Regions from separate parts of the Mesorhizobium sp. M0491 genome, predicted to be linked through region 3. Evidence: riboswitches for the same ligand, from Rfam matches in the RefSeq annotation. Region 3 holds a riboswitch; each other region holds the start of a gene.
The links. A riboswitch is a leader RNA that binds a small molecule or an ion and turns the genes downstream of it on or off. The one in region 3 is predicted to bind thiamine pyrophosphate.
Positions count from the first base shown of each region.

Region 1: linked by a shared signal. The riboswitch ahead of thiB (thiamine ABC transporter substrate binding subunit) and the one ahead of thiC (phosphomethylpyrimidine synthase ThiC) in region 3 are both predicted to bind thiamine pyrophosphate.
Region 2: linked by a shared signal. The riboswitch ahead of NKI69_RS15990 (YkoF family thiamine/hydroxymethylpyrimidine-binding protein) and the one ahead of thiC (phosphomethylpyrimidine synthase ThiC) in region 3 are both predicted to bind thiamine pyrophosphate.

Region 1 is NZ_JAMYRE010000015.1:187,741-194,920, reverse strand. Features, by position in the region: gene NKI69_RS20975 (ABC-F family ATP-binding cassette domain-containing protein) at 1-1,153, opposite strand, end outside; gene NKI69_RS20970 (thiamine diphosphokinase) at 1,155-1,814, opposite strand; TPP riboswitch at 1,902-2,016, shown strand; gene thiB (thiamine ABC transporter substrate binding subunit) at 2,060-3,058, shown strand; gene thiP (thiamine/thiamine pyrophosphate ABC transporter permease) at 3,302-4,921, shown strand; gene thiQ (thiamine ABC transporter ATP-binding protein) at 4,914-5,705, shown strand; gene NKI69_RS20950 (M48 family metalloprotease) at 5,962-7,180, shown strand, end outside.
Region 2 is NZ_JAMYRE010000011.1:73,329-80,508, forward strand. Features, by position in the region: gene NKI69_RS15970 (methyltransferase family protein) at 1-504, opposite strand, end outside; gene NKI69_RS15975 (ABC transporter substrate-binding protein) at 681-1,700, opposite strand; gene NKI69_RS15980 (ABC transporter ATP-binding protein) at 1,693-2,460, opposite strand; gene NKI69_RS15985 (ABC transporter permease) at 2,457-3,218, opposite strand; gene NKI69_RS15990 (YkoF family thiamine/hydroxymethylpyrimidine-binding protein) at 3,314-3,922, opposite strand; TPP riboswitch at 3,913-4,026, opposite strand; gene NKI69_RS15995 (RodZ family helix-turn-helix domain-containing protein) at 4,222-4,542, shown strand; gene NKI69_RS16000 (formyltransferase family protein) at 4,587-5,618, opposite strand; gene NKI69_RS16005 (hypothetical protein) at 5,749-5,982, opposite strand; gene msrA (peptide-methionine (S)-S-oxide reductase MsrA) at 6,008-6,526, opposite strand; gene NKI69_RS16015 (glycosyltransferase family 39 protein) at 6,640-7,180, opposite strand, start outside.
Region 3 is NZ_JAMYRE010000004.1:309,055-316,234, forward strand. Features, by position in the region: partial or broken gene NKI69_RS07125 (transposase) at 1-100, opposite strand, end outside; gene thiD (bifunctional hydroxymethylpyrimidine kinase/phosphomethylpyrimidine kinase) at 173-934, opposite strand; gene NKI69_RS07135 (thiamine phosphate synthase) at 925-1,530, opposite strand; gene NKI69_RS07140 (thiazole synthase) at 1,527-2,300, opposite strand; gene thiS (sulfur carrier protein ThiS) at 2,304-2,501, opposite strand; gene thiO (glycine oxidase ThiO) at 2,470-3,471, opposite strand; gene thiC (phosphomethylpyrimidine synthase ThiC) at 3,468-5,303, opposite strand; TPP riboswitch at 5,407-5,523, opposite strand; partial or broken gene NKI69_RS07160 (ATP-grasp domain-containing protein) at 5,747-7,050, opposite strand.

The DNA.
Region 1 (7,180 bases), on a different contig from region 3:
CGACGTGGCGCTGCTCGCCATCGATGACGAGGTTCTCGCCGCGCCCGTCGGTGAGATATTGCGCCAGCGTCTCCTGCGGGTCGACCGCCTCGCGCTTCTGGTCGAGCGTGGCGATCTCCAGATTGGTGCCGAGCCGCACCGAACCGGCGTCCGGCTTCATCTCGCCGGTCAGCATCTTCAAGAGCGTCGTCTTGCCGGCGCCGTTCGGCCCGACCAGGCCGACGCGATCGCCGCGCTGGATGCGGGTCGAAAACCCCTTGACCACGGTGAGATCGCCAAAGCTCTTCTCGATGTTCTTCGCCTCGATCACCAGCTTGCCGGACTCGGCGGCGTCGCTCGCCACCATGGTCGCCGACCCTTCGGCACCGCGATGGCCGCGAAAACGCTGGCGCATGGTCTGCAACTCGCCGAGCCGGCGCATGTTTCGCTTGCGCCGCGCCGTCACGCCGTAGCGCAGCCAATGCTCTTCGCGAACGATCTGGCGGCCGAGTTTATGCTGCTCGCGCTCTTCTTCCTCCAGGACCAGGTCGCGCCATTCCTCGAAATGGCCAAAGCCCTTGTCCAGCCTGCGGGTCTGGCCGCGATCGAGCCAGATGGTGGCGCGCGACACACGTTCGAGAAAGCGGCGGTCGTGCGAGATGACGATCAGTGCCGAGGAGGTGCGGATGAGTTCTTCTTCCAGCCATTCGATGACCGAGAGGTCGAGATGGTTGGTCGGCTCATCGAGCAGCAGGATGTCTGGCTCCGGCGCCATCACGCGGGCAAGGGCAGCACGCCTCGCCTCGCCACCCGACAGATCATTCGGACGTTCCTCACCCGACAGTCCGAGATGCTCCATCAGATAGCTGGCTCGGTAGGGATCGTCGGCGGGGCCAAGCCCGGCCTCGACATAGGCGCGGACGGTGGCAAAGCCCTCCATGTCCGGCATCTGCGGCAAATAGCGGATAGTTGCCGAAGGCTGGCGGAACACCTCGCCGTCCTGCGGCTCGATCAGGCCAGCGGCGATCTTCAGCAGGGTCGACTTGCCCGACCCGTTGCGGCCGACCAGTGCGATCTTGTCGCCGGCCGAAGCCGTCAAGGCGGCGCCGTCGAGCAGCGGCGTGCCGCCGAAGGTCAGTTTTATCCCGTCGAGGTTGAGAAGAGGCGGGGCCATGTCAGCTTTCAGGTAAGGGATAGGGATGAGCGAGCAGCATCGCGCGGCCATGGCCGAGCGCGATTTCGAGGCGGCCCCCGGTCTTGTCGGACTTGACCTCGTTGGAGATGGTCAGCGACGAACCGAACACCACCTTGACGTGGTTCAGCGGCCATTTGGCGCCGGTGACGGTCAGGCCGGCGAGCTCGGAAAAGCCGAGCACCGAAAACAGCGTGCCATCGGCATAGTCGAAGCCGGCCATTCCGCGCAGCAGCGGGATGCCTTCCTGAGCGCCGCTGGTCAGGAGCACATCGGTCCCTGCTTCGGCCAGGCGCAAGGCAAGCGCCAGATGCAGGAAAGCGTGGTCGGCGCGCTTGCCGCCGAAAGCACCGGCGAGCACCAGGCGGGTCGCGCCGCGCTCGAGTGCGGCGGCAATGGCCAGTTCGCCATCGGTCTGGTCCTTTTCCGCCGGGAAGGTCCGGCGCGGCACGGCAGCGAGATCGTCAGGCAGCTCGGCTGGCACGGAATCGAAATCGCCCACCCACAGTTCGGGCACGAGACCCAGCAGCCGCGCATGCCCGATGCCGGCGTCGGCGGCGATGACGCGGGAGCCTTCGGCCTGGCGGTCGAGCCGTGGCGTGCGGATGAGATCGCCGCCAAGCAGGATGGTGAATGTGCTCATATCGTGTGGCCCTTACCAGCCCGGCACGGGAAACGGAAGGCGGCAAACTCCCACTTGCATGGGGGATCGGCCCGGCCTATGTGTCGAAACGCTCTAACGGGGTGCCGGACGCGATCTTCGCGGGCCGGCTGAGAGGCAGTCTCGCCAACCCGCTGAACCTGATCCGGTTTGTACCGGCGGAGGGATTAGACGTTTCGGACAGTCCGACGCCTCAATTCCTTTCAATTCGAACGAAGGAGGCGCCGATGCGCACGCTTTTATACGCTCTTGTTTCAGCAACGGTCGTGGCCTTGTCCGGGCCGGCCTTGGCCAAGGACAAGCTCACCGTCTACACCTATGATAGCTTCACCGCCGACTGGGGTCCGGGTCCCGTGGTGAAGAAGGAGTTCGAGGCCGAATGCGGCTGCGATGTAGAGTTCGTCTCGGTCGCCGACGGCGTCGCGCTGCTCAACCGCGTCAGATTGGAAGGCGCGTCGACCAAGGCCGATATCGTGCTTGGCCTCGACACCAATCTCACCGCCGATGCCAAGGCGTCAGGCTTGTTCGCGCCGCATGGCGGCGTAACTGATGTCAACGTGCCGGGTGGCTGGAGCGACGATACTTTTGTCCCCTTTGACTACGGATATTTCGCCGTCGTCTACGACTCCGAGAAGCTGAAGAACCCGCCGAAAAGCCTGAAAGAACTGGTCGAGGGCAGTGCCGATGACAAGATCGTCATCCAGGATCCGCGCACCTCCACGCCGGGCCTCGGTCTGCTTCTGTGGGTCAAGTCGGTCTATGGCGACAAGGCGCCCGAGGCCTGGGCCAAGCTCAAGGCGAAAGTGCTGACCGTGACGCCGGGCTGGAGCGAGGCCTATGGGCTGTTCACCAAGGGCGAGGCGCCGATGGTGCTGTCCTACACGACGTCGCCGGCCTACCACATGGTCGCCGAGAAGACAGAGCGCTATCAGGCAGCGTCGTTCGAGGAGGGCGAGTATTTGCAGATAGAAGTCGCGGGTATCACCACGGCGGGGGCCAAGAACCCGCTGGCGGCCAAGTTCATCGCCTTCATGACCGGGCCGAAATTCCAGGATGCCATCCCCGAGACCAACTGGATGTTCCCGGCCGGCAAGACCGACAAGCCGCTCAATCCGGCCTTCGACAAATTGGTCAAGCCGACCAAGACCTTGCTGTTCAGCCCCGACGAGGTCGCCGCCAACCGCAAGGCCTGGGTCGATGAGTGGCTGGCGGTGATGAGCAAGTAGGCTTGCGAGTTCTTTTGATGTTCGCGCCACTCCACCCCCCTCTGGCCTGCCGGCCATCTCCCTCTCAAGGGGGGAGATTGGCAGTGTCGTTGCTGGTTATAGTCCGGCAACGTTGGAGACTAGCGGAAGCATGGGTGGCGGCCGATCTCCCCCCTGGAGGGGGAGATGTCCGGCAGGACAGAGGGGGGCGCCAAGGAACGCAATCCTTTGTAATTGCCGCGATGGAAAGAATGGTGGTCCAGCGTGCAACGCGCGTCTGACCCCCGCATCACCGCTGGCACCCTCGCGCTCGCTGCAATCGCGCTGCTGATCGGCGGCGCGTTTGCCGGCCTGCTTTTCGAGGGCGCCCATGATTTCTCGGGCGCCTGGGCAGCCTTAGATCCCTATCTGCTTCGCGTCATTCGCTTCACGCTCTGGCAAGCGGCGCTCTCGACGCTGCTTTCGGTCATCCCGGCGCTGTTCGTGGCGCGCGCTCTGTCGCGACATCCACGTTTCTTCGGTCGCGCCTTCATCCTGCAGATATTCGCCGTGCCGTTGGCGCTGCCGGCTATTGTCGCAGCACTCGGCATCCTGGCGCTTTATGGCCGTGCCGGCTATTTCGCCGGCGTGTTTGCTGTGATCGGCGGGGGAAGCTGGCCGGGCATCTATGGCCTGTCCGGCATCCTCGTCGCCCATGTCTTCTTCAACCTGCCGCTGGCGACGCGGCTGTTCCTCGAGGCGCTGCAGACCATACCGGCCGACCAATGGCGGTTGGCGAGCCAGCTCGGCATGGCGGCGCGGCCGGCGTTCCGGCTGATCGAATGGCCAACGCTGCGCGCCGCACTGCCCGGCGTCGCCGGGCTGGTGTTCATGCTCTGCATCACATCCTTCACCATCGTGCTGACGCTCGGCGGCGGGCCGGCCGCGACGACGCTTGAGGTCGGCATCTACCAGGCGCTGCGCTTCGATTTCGATCCCGCGCGGGCCGTTACACTGACGCTGTTGCAGATCGCCTTGACCTTTATCGTTGTGCTGGCCCTGACGCGCCTGGGCGCCAATGTGGTCGGCGACACCAATTTGCCGGTCGCGCAACGCCGCTATCTCTCGGTCAATCGGAGCGAGACCTGGTTGAACGCGCTAGTCATCATCCTGGCGCTGCTGTTCGTCGTTGGGCCGATGGCGGCAACCGTGGTGGCCGGGTTGGGTGCGGACCTCGGCCGTTTGGCCAGCGAGGCCACCGTCCGGCAGGCAACGCTGACCAGCGCAGCGCTCGCCTTCCTGTCGGCGCTGCTTTCGGTGATGCTGTCGCTGGCGCTGACCATGGCGCGGCGGGCACTGGCGCTGAACCGCCGTGCCGGCGCAAAGACACTGCTCGAACGCGCCACCGATACAGGCGCCGGTTTTGTCCTTGTCGTGCCGCCGATCGTCGTCGGCGCTGGCTGGTTCCTGTTGCTGCGCCATGTCGGCGATGCCTTCGCCATCGCCCCGGTCATGGTCGTCACCGTCAATGCGGTGATGGCGATGCCGTTCGCCCTACGCGCCGTGCGTCCCGCCTATGATGCGGCGAGCGAGCGTCACGAACGGCTCTGCGCACAGCTCGGCATTGCGGGCTGGAACCGGCTGATGCTGGTCGACTGGCCGTCGCTGCGGCGACCGCTCGCCACGGCCTTCGCTTTCGCCATGGCGCTGTCGCTCGGCGATCTCGGTGTCATTGCCCTGTTCGGCAGTGATTCCGTGCAGACATTGCCCTACCTTCTTCTGGCACGGATGGGCAGCTACCGCACCGAGGATGCCGCCGGCCTGGCACTGCTGCTCGGCTTCGTCTGTCTCGCGTTGATCGTGGCGGCGCACTGGCTGGGAAGGGAGAAGGTCCGCGATGCGTGAGAGGGCGGCCAACAGGCTCGAAAAGGGCGCGCCGGTGCGGCTAGACAATGTGTCGTTCAGTTATGGCAGCTATGGCGATGCGCCACTTGTCTTCGACGTCGAGTTCGCCACGGCGAAGATCACCGCCATCATGGGTCCGAGCGGTTCGGGCAAGTCGACGCTGCTCAATCTGGTCGCCGGCTTCGAGACCCCACAATCGGGCCGCGTGCTGATCGGCGGGGCCGATGTCAGCGCCGAGCCGGCCTCGGCGCGGCCGGTGTCGATGGTGTTCCAGGAGAACAATCTCTTCGCGCATCTTTCCGTCGAGCAGAATGTCGGGCTCGGCCGCTCGCCCTCCCTGGGACTGACCGAGGCGGACCGCGTCGCGGTCGCCGAGGCGCTTGCGCGCACCGGTCTCGCGGGCAAGGAGAAACGCCTGCCGCGCGAGCTCTCCGGGGGCGAACGCCAGCGCGTCGCACTGGCCCGCGTGCTGGTGCGCGACCGACCGGTGTTGCTGCTCGACGAGCCCTTCGCTTCGCTCGGACCCGCTTTGCGCGACGAGATGCTGGATCTGGTTGCTGCCGTTCATGCCGAACGCGTCATGACGGTGCTATTTGTCACCCACCAGCCCGAGGATGCACGCCGCATCGGCGAGCACATGGTGTTTGTCGACAATGGGTTGGTGGCCGCAACCGGCAAGGCTGATGATTTCTTTACCGGGGCTGGTCCGGAGGCGTTCCGGCGCTATATCGGCGCGGGTGCTGGATATTCCACATCACGCGATGTTGCCCGGAAGCGGACATAATTTACGGTCAAACCGGCTCCAGGCGATGTGGCGTTTGCTTGCCATGACCGGGGGAGTGTGGCTAGGTCGCCCTACCGGTCCGGCACAGGCCGTGATTTGCCTGCAGTATCCGCCGCCCGCCCTAAGGGACGGGCACGGATGCTGCAGCAGTTTGAGATAGCGCATGACACGTTCCGAAGATCGCCCCCGATTTTCGTGGTCATGCGCCGGGACCCGAAAGGAAGCCGTTCTGGCGATCGGCGCTAACACATTGGGAATGAAACCGCTGGCGCGTTTTCTCGCGCTGGCCGGTTTTGCCGTGGCGTTGGCAAGCTGCCAGATGTTCACGCCGCCGGAAGTTCAGGAATCCGGCTTCCAGCCTTCCGACAAGCCGATCACGGTGGACAATGTCGGCGCCAACAACAAGCTCGCCGAATTGGCCAAGGCGCAGCACCCGCGCATCCTGGCGACTTATGGCGGTGAATATTCCGACCCCAAGCTCGAACGCATGGTCGCCAAGGTGGTCGGTAGTTTGACGGTGGTGTCCGCCAACCCGACACAGACCTATCGCATCACCATTTTAAATTCGCCCAACGTCAACGCATTCGCGCTGCCGGGCGGCTATCTCTACATCACCCGCGGCCTCCTGGCGCTGGCCAATGATTCGGCCGAGCTTGCCGCCGTCATCGCGCATGAGATGGGCCACGTCACCGCCAATCACGGCCTGCAGCGCCAGCAACTGGAGGCCGAGGAAGGCCTGGCCACCAAGGTGGTTTCGGACGTGCTCGGCGACAGCCCGACCGCCAAGGCGGCGTTGATCCGTGGCAAGCTGAGGCTGGCGCAATTTTCGCGCAACCAGGAGCTGGAAGCCGACGCCATCGGCATCAAATCGATCGGCCAGGCCGGCTACGATCCTTTCGCCGCAGGCCGCTTCCTTCAATCGATGTCGGCCTATACCGATTTCCGCTCGATCAGCGGCGCCACCGATGCCAGCCTGGACTTCCTGGCCACGCACCCCAACACGCCGCAGCGCATCGATCTGGCGCAGCGCCATGCCCGCCAGTTCGGCGCGCCGGGCGTCGGCACGCGCGACCGCGATTCCTTCCTCGCCGGCATAGACGGCCTGCTCTATGGCGACACACCCGAGGAAGGCTATGTGCGCGGCGAAACCTTCCTGCACCCGGGCCTTGGCGTGTCGTTCACGGTGCCGGACGGCTTCATCATCGACAATTCGGCGGCAGCGGTGACGGCCACCGGCCCCGGCGACATAGCGATCCGTTTCGATGGCGTTTCCATCGACAAGAACCGAGCGCTGACGGACTATATCCGCAGCGGCTGGGTGGCTGGTCTCGTCGACAGCAGCGTCAAGCAGGAAACCATCAACGGCAATGAGGCGGCGACCGCGCATGCCGGCGCCGAAGGCTGGCAGTTCGACATTGCGGTCATCCGCGCCGGCGGCCAGGTCTACCGGCTGCTGACCGCGGCCCCTTCCGCCA
Region 2 (7,180 bases), on a different contig from region 3:
ATAGATCGGGTGCCGCACCAGGCGGTAGGCACCGTCGGTCATCACGCCGCGATTGCCTGGCAGAATGGCGAAAGAACGCCCTAGCGATATCTTCCCCCAGATCACGAACCCCAACGCCAGGACTTGCAGCGGCGCAGCGGCATAGACCGGGATGATGGCCACGCCCGGTTGCAGGTCGATGAAGCCGACACCGAAGCTGGCGACCACCGAAACAACCACCGTCAGCGGGTTCCAGTCGCGTACCTGCGGTCGCCGCGACAGAAGCAGCCAGGTAAAGGTCAGGATCTCGGAAATTGCCACCAGCGCCACATTGATGCGGGTCGGGTCGAGCATCAGGTGATATACGCCGCGGTAGACGAACATGCCCGCGAAGGCCAGCGCGCAGATCCGAAAGAAACCTTCGCGCAAATCCACCAGGATTTCGCGCTTTCGGGCTGCGGACAAAATCCTGCCGTCACTGACGTGCGAAAGCGCCTCGCTTTTTGATATGAGCAATGCAAACACCCCGATGATCCCTCGAGGCGACCTTTGCACGCAACCATTGCCGGGCAGTTAATCAACAAGATCAGATCGGTGTTTAAACTGGCTGTCGGGGAGCCAGGGTGCCACATCCAGACGACCCTGCTCCACGCGGTCGTCCAGAAATAGACTGGCGACCCATTTCATTTGGTTTTGCCAGACTAGCTCAGATAGTCGTTGCGGAAATAGCTCCCGAAATCCGGGCGTTGAGCAACCAGCTTGCCGTCGGCATCACGCAAAATGCCGGACGCGAAGAGATAGCCGCCGATCGCTTCCATCTTGGCTGGATCCATCGTCCCGATGGCGCCGCTTTGGCTGCGCAGATAATGGCCGTCGATCAGCGCCTTCAGCGAGGCGTGGATCAGCGCCGGATTGGTCAACGCATCCTTGTTGGCCGCGATCAGCAGGGCTGCCGCATCTTCGGGGTGATCGACCGCGAACTGGTAGCCGCGCCGCGTCGCCTGGACAAAGGCGGCCGCAGGCTTGGAGTTTGCCTGGAGATAGGCTTCGCTCGAAGAGATCAGTGTCGTGTGCTCGTCAGGCACGCCGTAATCGGCATAGACGAAGCTGCGTTGTTTGACGCCCTTGAGCTCGGCGTCGACACCCTCCCAGGTCGAGACTTCGAGCGTGAAATCGACCGAACCATTGGCCAGCGCCTCATAGGCTGAGGTGCCGAGCGTCACCGTCTCGAAATTGCCCTTGCCGCCATCATGGCGGATGATGGTCGATATCAGGGCGTTTTCCCAGGCGCTGCCGAAGCCGCCATAGGTCAGGCCGTCGAGGTTTCTCGGGCTTACTATCTCGCTGCGGGCCGCATTGAAGACCACGCGGCCGGTTTCCGATTGCACCACCGCATAGACGCCCTTCAGGTCCGCTCCGGCGGTTCTCTGGGTGAACAGGCTGATGGTGCCGTTGATGCCGAAATCGGCGACGCGATTTGCAACCAGCGTGCCCGCACCGGTATCGCTGTAAGGCAGGATGTCGACCTCGAGCCCGGCCTCGCGATAGAAGCCCTTGTCGCGGGCGACGAACAGTCCGATGTGGTTGGTGTTGACCGTCCAGTCGAGGGCAACGGTGACCTTTTGTGCCGATTGTGCTTGGGCTCGCCCCGATCCGGCAATGAGCGGAAGGCCTGTGGCAAGGGTCAGCAACAAGGCCTGCCGGCGCGTCAAGTCAATCATGATCGTGTCCTTTGGATGGGGTGGCGTTGAGGATGATGTCGAGAATCTCGGCCTCGAGCGCACTTGCCTGGCGCGCGGCATCGCCGCCAAGGCTGCGCGGGCGCGGCAGCGGCACCTTGATTTCACGCACGATGCGGGCCGGGCGCGCCGACAGCACATAGATGCGGTCGGACAGGAACACGGCTTCGCGCACGTCATGGGTGATCAGGAGCGCCGTCCAGCGATGATGCCGCCACATCTGTTCCAGCCAGCGCTGCATGGCCGTGCGGGTCAGCGCGTCGAGCGCGCCGAACGGCTCGTCGAGCAAAAGCATGTCGCGTTGCTGCACCACCGTGCGCAGCAAGGCCGCGCGCTGGCGCATACCGCCGGACAGTTGCGCTGGAAAATGCCGCTCGAAGCCGGCAAGCCCGAATTCGGCAAACAACGGCGCAACGCGCACCCGCGCCGCCTGTCTCCTCATGCCTTGGACTTCGAGCCCGAGCGTCGCGTTGTCGAGGATGCGCCGCCACGGCATCAGCGCGTCACGCTGCGGCATGAAGGCGAAATGCCTGCCGTGGTCGTCGAGCGGCGCGCCGTCGAACAACATCTCGCCCTCGCCATGCTCGGCGCCGGTCAGAAGCTGGAAGAGCGTCGATTTGCCGGCGCCCGAGGGTCCAAGGATCGAGACGAATTCACCAGCGCCGACGCTAAGCGAAATATCGGCCAGCACGTCGAGCCCACCGAACGCCTTGCGCACATACCGCAGTTCCAGCCGGCTCATCGCCAGGCTCCCTTCCCGGCGGTTTCCTTGCCGGCCCGCTCCCAGGGCATCGCAAGGCGCTGCAGCAGTACAGTCAACCCGAACAGGACAAGGGTCAGGGCAGCGCTCACTCCGACGGCGGCAAGAACCAGGTCAGGACGGAAATTGTTCTTGACGTTGAGCATGTAGATGCCCAGCCCCTTCGCGGCCCCCGCATATTCGGCGAAGATCGCGCCGACCACGGCGTAGGTGATGGAGATCCTCAAGCCAGCGAAGAAATAGGGCAGCGCCGAAGGCAGCCGTGCCAGCACGAAGATGCGCCAGCGCCCTGCCCCCATGGCGCGCAGCATTTGCCCGATCTCGGCCTCGGTCGACTCATAACCCTCGACCAATGCAACCAGCATCGGAAAGAAGGTAACCAGCGCCACCAGCATGATCTTGGGCGCCAGCCCGAAGCCGAACCACAGCACCACCAGCGGCGCGATGGCCACCAGCGGCAAGGTCTGGCTGACGATTAAGACGGGAAACAGCGCACGCCGCAGCGGCTGGAAGAAGTCGACCAGCATCGACAGCACGAAGGCGGCGCTGAGCGAACAGGCAAAGCCGAGCAGCGTGGCGCCGATGGTCGGAATGGCGTTGTCGGCCAGCGCCTGGCGATTGAGCAGCGCTTGCTCGAAAACGCGCGACGGCGCCGGCAGTATCGTCGGCCTGATGCCGGAATAGGTGGCATAAAGCTCCCACGCCACTAGGAGCAAACCGACCGAGATCATGGCCGGCATTGCCTTGACAAGAAGGCCCGCGATCGGGCGCGAAGCGAATGATGATGAGACCACGGGAGATAACCTTTGACGGCCGCGCGGAGGCGGCGGCAGCTTCAGACAGCCGACGGGCTGTTGGCCGAGACCGTGACGTCGAGGGTTACGTGGCCGGCGCCTGGTCCGAAGCGGCAGAAGGCCTCGTCCAGCGCCGAAAAGATCGCACCGGCATCACCGCGCAGTTTCGTGCAGAAATGCTTGGAACGCTCATAGACGCCGGACTGCTTGAGAAAATCGATGCAGCCGTAGATCTCGTCCATGTGGTCGTCGGTGCCCATCACATAGAGCGAGAACTGCGCCGCCGCCGGCTGGCCGGTGGCAGCAGCATTGCGCACCGCCGCGATGGCCGCATCCTTGCGCGGGCCGAGTGGCCCGACAGGCCCGCCAAGTGCATCGGAGCGGCAGATCGGATCATCCGGCTCGCCAGGGCACCCGCGCGAGATGGTGGCCGACAACACGCAATGTTTGCCGCTACGTGCCGCCGCCACGAAGAGGTCGCGCATGGCGGGAAACAGCACTTCGGGCGACCCGACCAGCAAGGTCGAGATGTCGTCGGTCTCGATCCTGAGCTTGTCGCGCCAGGGATCGAGCGCACCGAGCGCGCCAAGAATGACACCGACGAAATCGTCGGTCATGGGGTATAGGGAAATCTGTGCGCCTGAAAACATCGCCCGCCTCGCTCCGCTGGTATTACCCAGATCAGCTTCTAGGGTCTGTGGGCTTGCCGCCCCCGTCTCAGCCCCGACCGTACGGAGCACCCCTGTGGATGTGCGCCTTAAAGCATCATTCGAGTTCAAGGGAAAGCCGTTTTTTCAGAGCACTGCGCCAAAAGCATTGCGCCAGTCACGGTGCGCCTGAGCGGAATTTTGTCGGGAACCTTCGCCGCCGCGACCGGTTGTCCCCACAGTCGCAACGCGATCACTTTCGTAGAAAATAAGCGACGACTTCACAGAAATGGAGACAAACCATGTTCATGAAAATCCTCGCAGCTTCGGTTCTCACCATTGGTCTGGCCACGTCAGCCATGGCGCAAAGCGCCGGCAGCAACAACGCAAATGGAAGCGGCAGCGGCAAGTCGGTGACGGTTGAGCCGAACACGCCGGCTTCCCCGAATACGATCGAGCCGGACACTGTCGACCCGGGCACGACCAACAGCACGACTGGCACGGTAGGGGACATGAATTCGAACGCGGATCAGAATTGCCCGACCAACCCGCAAGGCGCGCAGCCGGACGCCGATGGTAACGCGACGGCGCCAACGGTAAACGATAATCATTGTGGCAAGTAACCACGTCGCAAACGGATGAAGCCGCTGGGCATCGCCCAGCGACTTCATCCGTTTTTCTGGTCCGCAGCACTCGCTTTGCCGAACAGCCGGATTTCTGGAGCGGGTCTCCCGGCGGGCGGGCGCGAAAATAGGTGTTTCGAATTGAGCAGCCGTTTGAGCACTCTACCGTAGGTAAAATACAGGACCCGACCGTTGGCGAGATCAAATTCCACTGTTCCCCACCGCCTGACCGGGGCCTTTCCTGTGCAGGGCCCCAGCCTTCTGATCTGGAATCCCAGCCTGACTTTGCGCGTTCCGATTTCAAGATAGATGCCTGGCAGAAGGCCAAGCACATGCCATAGCCGTACAACATGCTCGACCGACATGGCCGGCGAGATTATCAGGTGGCTGGGCTGAAGCCGCGCCCAGACGAAATCGCCTTTCGGTTGCGGCATTCCTGACAACAGCCCCCGGCAGTAGGTCGGCACCGCCTCGCTCACCAGAATCCGCATAGCGGTTGCCGTGCTGTCGACCAGGGCTTCTCTCGATGTCCAGTCAGCTTCGGAAAACGGCACCTGCCCGAGAATGTCACCCTCGTCAAAACCGGCGGACATCTTGTGGAGCGTGACGCCGCCATGAGCCGCATGCCGGCCGTCCACGGCCAAGCGCTGGATCGGGTGGGGCCCTCGATAGTCGGGGAGCAGCGCCGGGTGGAGGTTGACCCCGCCTTTGGAAAAATGGCCAAGAACCTCTTGAGGGATCAAGACAGGCAAAGTGTAGCAGACCAGCACATCGGCGCGGACGTCAGACAATTGCCGACCAAGCGCATTCCAATCGTAAGGGCGGCCAAATTCGATCAACTTGACAGGCGTGTTACCGATAAACCGCCTGAGCAGCAGCTTGCGTTGAAGCCTTCGCCGGAAATTGCCAATGCTGAAACCGGTGGGACGACGCCGGAACCCGGGCACGATGATCGCGCCAATTGCATTTCCAGCCTCTAGCCAGCCGGCGAGCAGAGGCCCCGTATAGTTAGAGATATCGAGGACAAAAACGGCTGTGATCGGCTCCGAGTGATCGGTCGATTCGATCGGCCTCATCTTCGGCGGCTCAAACGGGCCGACAGGTCAGGGCGAGCTTGTCAGGTCGGCTGAGTGGAAGGCGATGCCAAGGCAGTGACAACCGAAAGACGCTCGCGTTTTACAAACACTGGCTTTTCGTAAACTTTTTTCACGGCCCGTCTCCCGAAATCAACTCTTCCTGCGCAGTTGGACCGCGATACGGCAGGCTGTCAACCGCCTGACCGTGTTTGCCTACCGCATCCGCATTCGCCGTTGACGAAGGTGTTCGAAGGGCGCTTTCGCACATTGGTGAAAGCTCGATGGCTTCACCGACGCGACAAGCCGCGCTGACCGAAAGGGGTTTGGATGCGATGATCTGCTCGACGACACCGTCGAGCAGCAATGCAGGGCAAATCGCAGTTGCAAATCTACGAAACCGCCGTCTCGCGAACCGGCAGCTTCCAGCCTGGCCTGACGAAGTGGCAGGTGTATCCGTCGGGATATTTCTCCAGATAGTCCTGATGCTCGGGCTCGGCTTCCCAGAATGGACCAACGGGTGCGACTTCGGTGACGACCTTGCCCGGCCACAGGCCCGAGGCATCGACATCGGCGATGGTGTCCTCGGCGACGCGCTTCTGTTCGTCGCTGGTGTAATAGATCGCCGAGCGATAACTCGTCCCGACATCGTTGCCCTGGCGGTTGCGGGTCGTCGGATCGTGGATCTGGAAAAAGCGTTCCAGCAGCGTGCGAAAGCTTATGATGGCCGGATCGAAATTGATCTCGATGGCTTCTGCGTGGGTGCCGTGGTTGCGGTAGGTGGCGTTGAGCACGTCGCCGCCGCTGTAGCCGACACGGGTGGAGATGACGCCGGGATAGCGCCGTATCAAATCCTGCATGCCCCAGAAACAGCCGCCGGCAAGGACTGCACGTTCGGTCGAAGTCGCCATGTCACGTCTCCTCAAAGGTAGCGGTTTTCCGTCTGGAATTGCGTAAAAGCAAGTGGTCTCGCCATAAATGGGCATTGTCACCTGCTTCGTCCAGCGGACGCGGTGGATCTACTTCAGTTGCTCGTTTGGGCGAGCCTGTCGATCAAACCCGGTAGCTTCATGCCAGGCGGAATGGCGGCAAAGCTGATCGCCACCGGTGGTGCCCTGAGCGACCAGTCGAAAAGAACGGTCTTGACGGGGATGTTGCCCAGCCACGCCAGCAGCCGAGGTGGCACGCCGCTCCCGGGCCAGACCAGGAGCATGCCGTGATCGCGCAGCCGCTGGCTGGTGATCCAGGGGGCGAGCCGCATGTCGAGGTCGGTGAAGATCGACGGCTTGTCATAGGCGTTGAGGCCCGCCAGCAACGCGATGCGGGTATCGCCGCCGACGATGTCGAGCCGACCGGGCACCGCCGCGTGCCAGACCGCCTCGGCTTCGTCCGAAATCTGCCGCGCTGGCCAGCAGACGGCATCCATGCGCCCGCGCAAATTGCAACTCGTCCAGCGGATGCCCGCATAGGCACCGGACATGCCGAGGATGCAGGCGAACGCGCAGATCGCCAGCCGTCGCAGTTCGACGGCGCCGAGCCGATGACCCAGCAAGGCGAGCGCCACA
Region 3 (7,180 bases):
CGGAGCCTTTGTCGAGATTGGTGACGACGAAGCGGATGCCGAGGCCGAGGGTGGTTGCCTCGATGCGAGCGCAGGTGCGGCGTTCGGCCTTCCACGCCCTGTGATAAAGGGGCAGGAGGGCTACGGCTTCCATTTCAGCGTCAGCCGCTGAACGCTTGAGCCGGCTCTACGGCTATTCGGCTGGGGTTTTCCGAAGCTTTTCTGACACAAAGAGCTTGCCCTGGCGCACGGCGTACTCGATTGATTGCGCCTTCGCCAGATGTGCCGCAATCGAGCTGGCCAGCATGCAGCCCGTCCCGCGCATCGATGCGGCAAGACGCGGCGTGTCAAAGCGGACTGGTTCGTGATCGGGGCGCAACAGAATATCGGTTGATTGCGGTCCCGATGCATGGCCGCCCTTGATCAGCAGAGCCCGCGCGCCGGCTGCCAGCAATTCTTGGCCTTGCCACACTACGCCATCCTCATCCACTGCCCGCTCCGAGCCAACAAGGAGTGCCAGCTCGAAGAGATTGGGGGTGACCAGACGGCAAAATGGCATCAGATCGCATTTCAGGGCGGCGATGGCGCCGGCTTCCAGGAGCGCCCGGCCTGACGTCGACGCCAGCACCGGGTCGAGCACTGCCGGCACCTGCGGATTTTCGCGCAGCAATCCGGCAACCGCAATGACGATCTCCACCGTGGCGAGCATCCCGATCTTGATGGCCGCCACCTTGTTGGCCTGCAACGCCGCACGCATCTGACCGGCAACCAGACCGGGTTGCATAGAGTGGATTTCCATGACCGCATCGTGCGTCTGCACCGTTAGCGCGGTGACAGCAAGGCAGGTACGCACGCCAATGGAAGAGATCGTCTCGATATCGCGTGCTATTCCGCCTCCACCGCTGGAGTCAGATCCGCCGACCACGAGCACATGCGGTTCTCGCCTCAGCGCCATGGCTTTGTCTTTTCGATCCATTCTCGCGTGCGCGCTTCGGGATCGGCATTCAACGTGATGTCGGTGACCACCGCCGCGCTGTCCGCACCAGCCTCGAAGACACCGTCGAGCCGGTCGGGGTTGAGGCCGCCGATGGCGACCAATGGGATCGGCGCCAACCGATGCTTCCACGCGCTGATCCGCGCGAGCCCTTGCGGCGCCCATTTCATCTGCTTCAGGATGGTGGGATAGATGGGGCCGAGCGCGATATAGTCGGGCTCGGCAGCGATGGCCGTTTCCAGTTCTAGATGATCGTGCGTGGAAAGCCCGAGCTTCAATCCGGCGTACTTGATCGCCAGCAGGTCGGCCGCAGCCAAATCCTCTTGGCCGAGATGGACGAAGTCGCAGCCTTCCTCGATTGCCGTGCGCCAATAGTCGTTGACGATCAGTTGGCAACCATGGGCCGCGCAGACGCCGTTCGCGCGGCGGATTTCCGTCCGCAGCGTGGCCTCGTCCCTATCCTTGATGCGCAACTGAACCAGCTTGACGCCAAGCGGCACCAGCCGTTCGATCCAGGCAGCGCTGTCGACGATCAGGTAGAAGGGATCGAGCTTCATGAAAATACTGCCCTGCCGATGGTCGGTGTCGATGGCATGGCGACGTCGCGCGGTTCGAGCATTCCCGAGCTGAAAGCTTCACGACCGGCCTCGACCGCCTTGCCGAACGCGCGCGCCATGCCGACCGGATCGGCCGCCTTGGCAACCGCGGTGTTCAGGAGAACGGCATCAAAGCCGAGTTCCATGACAGTCGCCGCGTGTGACGGCCGCCCGAGCCCTGCATCCACAATCAGAGGTACCTCAGGGAAATGTCCGCGCATTGAGCGCAGGGCCGGAATGTTGACCGGCCCGAGGGCGGAACCGATCGGCGCGCACCACGGCATCAAGACCTTGGAGCCCGCCGCAAGCAGCCGCTCGGCGACGACAAGGTCATCTGTGGTATAGGGGAATACAGCAAAACCGTCCTCGCACAGGATGCGGGCGGCTTCGACCAAACCGAACACGTCCGGCTGCAGCGTGTCGTGGTTGCCGATCACTTCGAGCTTGATCCAGCTGGTGCCGAAAACTTCGCGCGCCATCTTCGCGGTCGTGACAGCCTCCTTGACGGAGTGGCAACCAGCCGTGTTGGGCAGGATTCTGACATCCAGCGAGCGTATAAGAGACCAGAATTTTTCGCCGCCCCTGCCGCCTGCCATCTCACGGCGCAGAGAGACGGTCACCACCGACGTGCCCGATGCCCTGACCGCATCGGCAAGGATGGCCGGCGAAGGATATTGAGCCGTGCCGAGAAGCAGGCGCGACGGAAGCTCGGCTCCATAAAGCTCGATCATGGCCTAGCCACCCTGCATGGGCGAGAGGATTTCGATCCGGTCGCCGTCGTTCAACTGGAATTCCGCCCGGTTGGCTTTGTGCACGAGGTCGCTGTTGACGGCGGTCGCCAGCCAATCGCCCTCATAGTCAAGCGCGGCAAGCAGCTCGGCCAGCGTGGTGGTGGCAACCTCATGCGCTTCGCCGTTGACGATCAGTTTCATGAGCAAGCTCCTTAGTTCTGTCTTGACTGAAAACCAGGTCGGCAGCCTGGCGCGCCATGGCGGGAGCCAGGAGAAAACCGTGACGATAGAGCCCGTTGATCGCGATGATTTCGCCGTTCGTTTCGACGCGCGGCAAATTGTCGGGAAAGGCTGGGCGGACGCCGACACCGGTTTCAACGATATCGGCCTCGCCAAAGGCCGGGTGGAGGGCATAGGCGGTACCCAGCAGCTCCATCATGGAACGCGCCATCACCGGTCCGGCACTCTGGCTTTCAATCATCGTCGCTCCGATCATGAAACGGTGATCGGTGCGCGGCACGGCATAAAGCGGAAAGCGTGGATGAAGCAAACGGACCGGCCGCGACAGCGAGACATCAGGCGTGCGAAGGATCAGCATTTCGCCGCGAACACCGCGCAGCCTGTCATCGGCCGCTGCCATTCCCATGCAGTCTATCTGACGGGCGAAACCCGAAACAGGCCGGGCGTCGCAGCCGAAGTGGAATTTGACACCCATGGTCGCAAGCTTGTCATGAAGTGCCGCCATCGCCGGGCGTGGGTCGAGGTGAGCCTCGTCGGGGAAGAGCAATCCGCGGCGGAAGCGGCGGGCTAAGTCGGGCTCCAGCAAGGCAATTTCATCTTCCTCGACACGCCGATAGCCCGTCGTGCGGCTGGCGAACCGGTCGAGCTCGCCCGCATCGCGCGGCGCGGCCAAGACCAGCGTTCCCCGTCGTGCTACCAAGCCTGGCGTTGCGGCGTCCCACCAGTCGGCGGCGTCGCGTCCGAGATCCAGCACCGGCTGCTCGGCGCTTTCACGCTCGCACCACGGCGCCAACATGCCACCGGCGAACCACGACGCATTGCCTCCAAGGGCAGGCCTTGTCTCGGCAACGGTAACCGCCGCGCCGCGTGCGGCGAACTCGAAGGCGGCGGTGAGGCCGGCAACGCCCGCCCCTTTGACCAAGACCTTCATGATGGCTCACGTGGCTGAGATATGAGCGGTGCGCCGGTCTCGTCCGCCGGCAGGTAGAGATCGCCGCCCTCGCGGTATTTCGCCGCCATCGCCGCCATGCCCTCTTTCTGTGCCTCGGCGCGGATGTCGTGAGAGATACGCATGGAGCAGAATTTCGGTCCGCACATCGAGCAGAAATGCGCCACCTTGTGCGCCTCCTTGGGCAAGGTCTGGTCGTGGAAGGACCGCGCGGTTTCCGGGTCGAGCGACAGATTGAACTGGTCCTCCCAGCGGAACTCGAAGCGCGCGCGGGAAAGCGCATCATCCCTGACTTTCGCTGCCGGATGGCCCTTCGCCAGGTCGGCGGCGTGGGCGGCTATCTTGTAGGTGATCACGCCGATCTTGACGTCGTTGCGATCGGGAAGGCCGAGATGCTCTTTCGGCGTGACGTAGCAAAGCATTGCGGTGCCGAACCAGCCTATCATGGCGGCACCGATGCCGGAGGTGATGTGGTCATAGCCCGGCGCGATGTCGGTCGTCAGCGGGCCAAGCGTGTAGAACGGCGCCTCACCGCAGACGGCGAGCTGCTTTTCCATGTTCTCCTTGATCTTGTGCATCGGCACGTGGCCGGGGCCTTCGATCATTACCTGGCAATCCTTCGCCCAGGCGATCTGCGTCAGTTCGCCGAGCGTTTCCAACTCGGCAAATTGCGCCGCGTCGTTCGCATCGGCGATCGAGCCTGGACGAAGACCGTCGCCGAGCGAGAAGGAGACGTCGTAGGCTCTGGCGATGTCGCAGATCTCGGCGAAGTGCTCGTAGAGGAAGCTTTCCCGGTGATGGTGCAGGCACCATTTTGCCATGATCGAGCCGCCGCGCGAGACGATACCCGTGACCCGGTCAACGGTCAGCGGGATGTAATGCAGCCGCACGCCGGCGTGGATGGTGAAATAGTCGACGCCTTGCTCGGCCTGCTCGATCAGCGTGTCGCGGTAGACCTCCCAGGTCAGGTCCTCGGCAATGCCGCCAACCTTCTCGAGCGCCTGGTAGAGCGGCACCGTGCCGATCGGCACCGGCGCGTTGCGGACGATCCATTCGCGGATGTTGTGGATGTTGCGGCCGGTCGACAGGTCCATCACCGTATCGGCGCCCCAGCGGATCGCCCAGACCATTTTTTCGACCTCTTCGGCCATCGATGATGTGACGGCGGAGTTGCCGATGTTGGCGTTGATCTTGACCAGGAAATTGCGGCCGATGATCATTGGCTCGCTCTCGGGATGGTTGATGTTGGCGGGGATGATCGCCCGTCCGCGCGCCACCTCGTCACGCACGAATTCGGGCGTGACGAAATCGGGCAGCGTCGCGCCGAAAGCCTCGCCGTCGCGCTCAAGCTTGCCGCGTAGGATCTCGCGACCAAGGTTCTCGCGGATGGCGACGAACTCCATTTCTGGCGTGATGATGCCGGCGCGCGCATAGGCAAGTTGGGTCACCGCCTTGCCCTGCTTGGCCTTGAGCGGCCGATTGCGTATCGGAAATTCCGGTGTCAGGCGCTCGCCGGTGGCGAATCCGTTGTCCTCCGGCCGGACATGGCGGCCGTCGCAGCCCTCGACATCGCCGCGCGCCAAGATCCATTCGTGGCGAAGCCGGGCCAGGCCTTTTTCGATGCTGGTTTCGACAGCCGGATCGGTATAGGAGCCCGACGGGTCGTAGACGGTGACGGGCGGTTCGCCGGCTGTCGGATGGACGGAGATTTCGCGCATCGGCACCCGGATCTGCGGGTGGATGGCACCGGGCTTGTGGATCTTACGCGAAGCAGGCAGCGGTCCCGTTGAGACGGCTGGGGTGAGGGCATTCATCTTGAGGCTCCTTTGCTCATGCATTGGAGACCCAGTTCTGTGCCGGAAGGATGAAAAGACGCTTCTGTCGACCTGCCGAAACAGGACCTCGGGCGTGAACTCCCGCAGAGCGCTTGCACCGTCCCTACGCCAGTATGAACTGGATCAGGTTCAACGGGTCACTGCGCCGCGAAAGCCAGCAGTATCTCAGCCCCTTGCCGGGACTCCCCTGGTGAATGCCTCAAGTTGAACGGGCCGGGGTTGTCTTGTCAAGCGCGTGTTCGTCCTGCGGCGGCGGTGGGCGGCAATCAAATTGGGGCCAAATTGGGCCGACGGCCTCGCCACGGGTCGCGGAGAAGTTCCGCGGGAGACAAGGCAGGTGTGGCCAAAGCTGCATTTGCCTCGTCAAACTTGATGTGACATTGACGTAGACGGAACTGCTGCGTTTCAAGGATCTTAAGCCGTCAATGCCTGATCGGAACAGAACTGGTGGGCCGCCCGAACGCCCCACAAACATCGTGCTCTCGATCACCTCTTATTGTCGCCGGAAAAGGGGTGATCGACCAATCGATCAAGTCGACCGCTCGCTGAAGGGCGCCCTCGGTTTCAGCACGGCTGGGCGAAGTGGCAATGACATGTCCAATCCAGTCTCGGAAATCCCCCTTCCTGACGATCGGTGTCTTGGGTTCAACATTCAATTTGACCTCGGCCACACCTGATATAGCAGCTGCCTGAGTGTCGCCACCAATCCAGTCCAGGGTGCCATCTTGATCAGGAAGCAGGAATCGCGCGGCCGCAGTATGCGAATGCTTTTTGCGCAGATCCCATTCCCCGCCAATGACAAGCTTGATGTGCTCGGCGACGAGGTCGACACCGTAAGCTAACTGGACCAGTTGAGGGTCGGGCGCGCCACTAAGACGCGGATTAACTTCAATGACAACTGGACCGCGTTTCGTGCACCGGAGTTCAACGTTAGTTGGCCCCAGCCAAGGCCGAGAGCCCGCAAACAGCTCAGCGAAACATCGGCGATGCGCTCACGCTCCTGATCGGTTAGCAGGGCCGGATACGTCACCTCACGTATGACGAAATGGGGGAGGGGACCAAAGTCATTGGCGCAAATCGCAACGACCTCATTCCCCATAACATTAATGCTATAGAACGGGCCCTGTGCGAATTCTTCGACGAGTATTTTCGGTGTAGACCGCCATATGTGCTTTCCGCCCAATAGATAGGTCGTATGTTCGGCTACGTCTTCGAGGCTGCGGCACAATCGGACACCCATGCTGCCGCTGCCTACTGCCGGCTTAAGAATCACGGGCAGGCCGATCTCTGCAGCCGAGCTTTCTACCTCCGCCGCATTCGTTGCCAACCGATAAGCCGGTATTGGAACGCCGGCCTGCGCGAGGAGTTGGCGTTGCTTGAATTTGTCGCAGCTTCGTTCAATCGATTCAGGGTTCGGTCCCGGTAGATCGAAATGCCGGCAAAGCTTGCCAACTGTCGCATAGATCGATTCATGGTCCCCGGCAAAGCCAGTAATGCCAGCAATGTCGTGGGTAGCACGCAGCCGCGAACTTTCGCGGACCAACGCTTCGAGATTGCCAGTGTCGACACGGATTGCCTCAACGTTTTCCGCCGAAAGATAGTCGTACCGAGGTGGATCAGCCGTCAGAGTAATTGGATGAAGACCAAGACACTGAGCCGCTTGGACGTATAGCTGACCAGTACCCCTATGGCCTTCGACCAATATGAGCGCTCTTCTTCTTACCATTGCTGTTAATCCCGATGTTGCGTGCTGGCGGCGGTCCGAGGGTACCGGCGTCACTTTTGGAGCCGTGCCGGACCTCAGACTCGCGGTGCCGTACCATTGTCAACGACTGACGGTTGTAAAAATCTTGTAA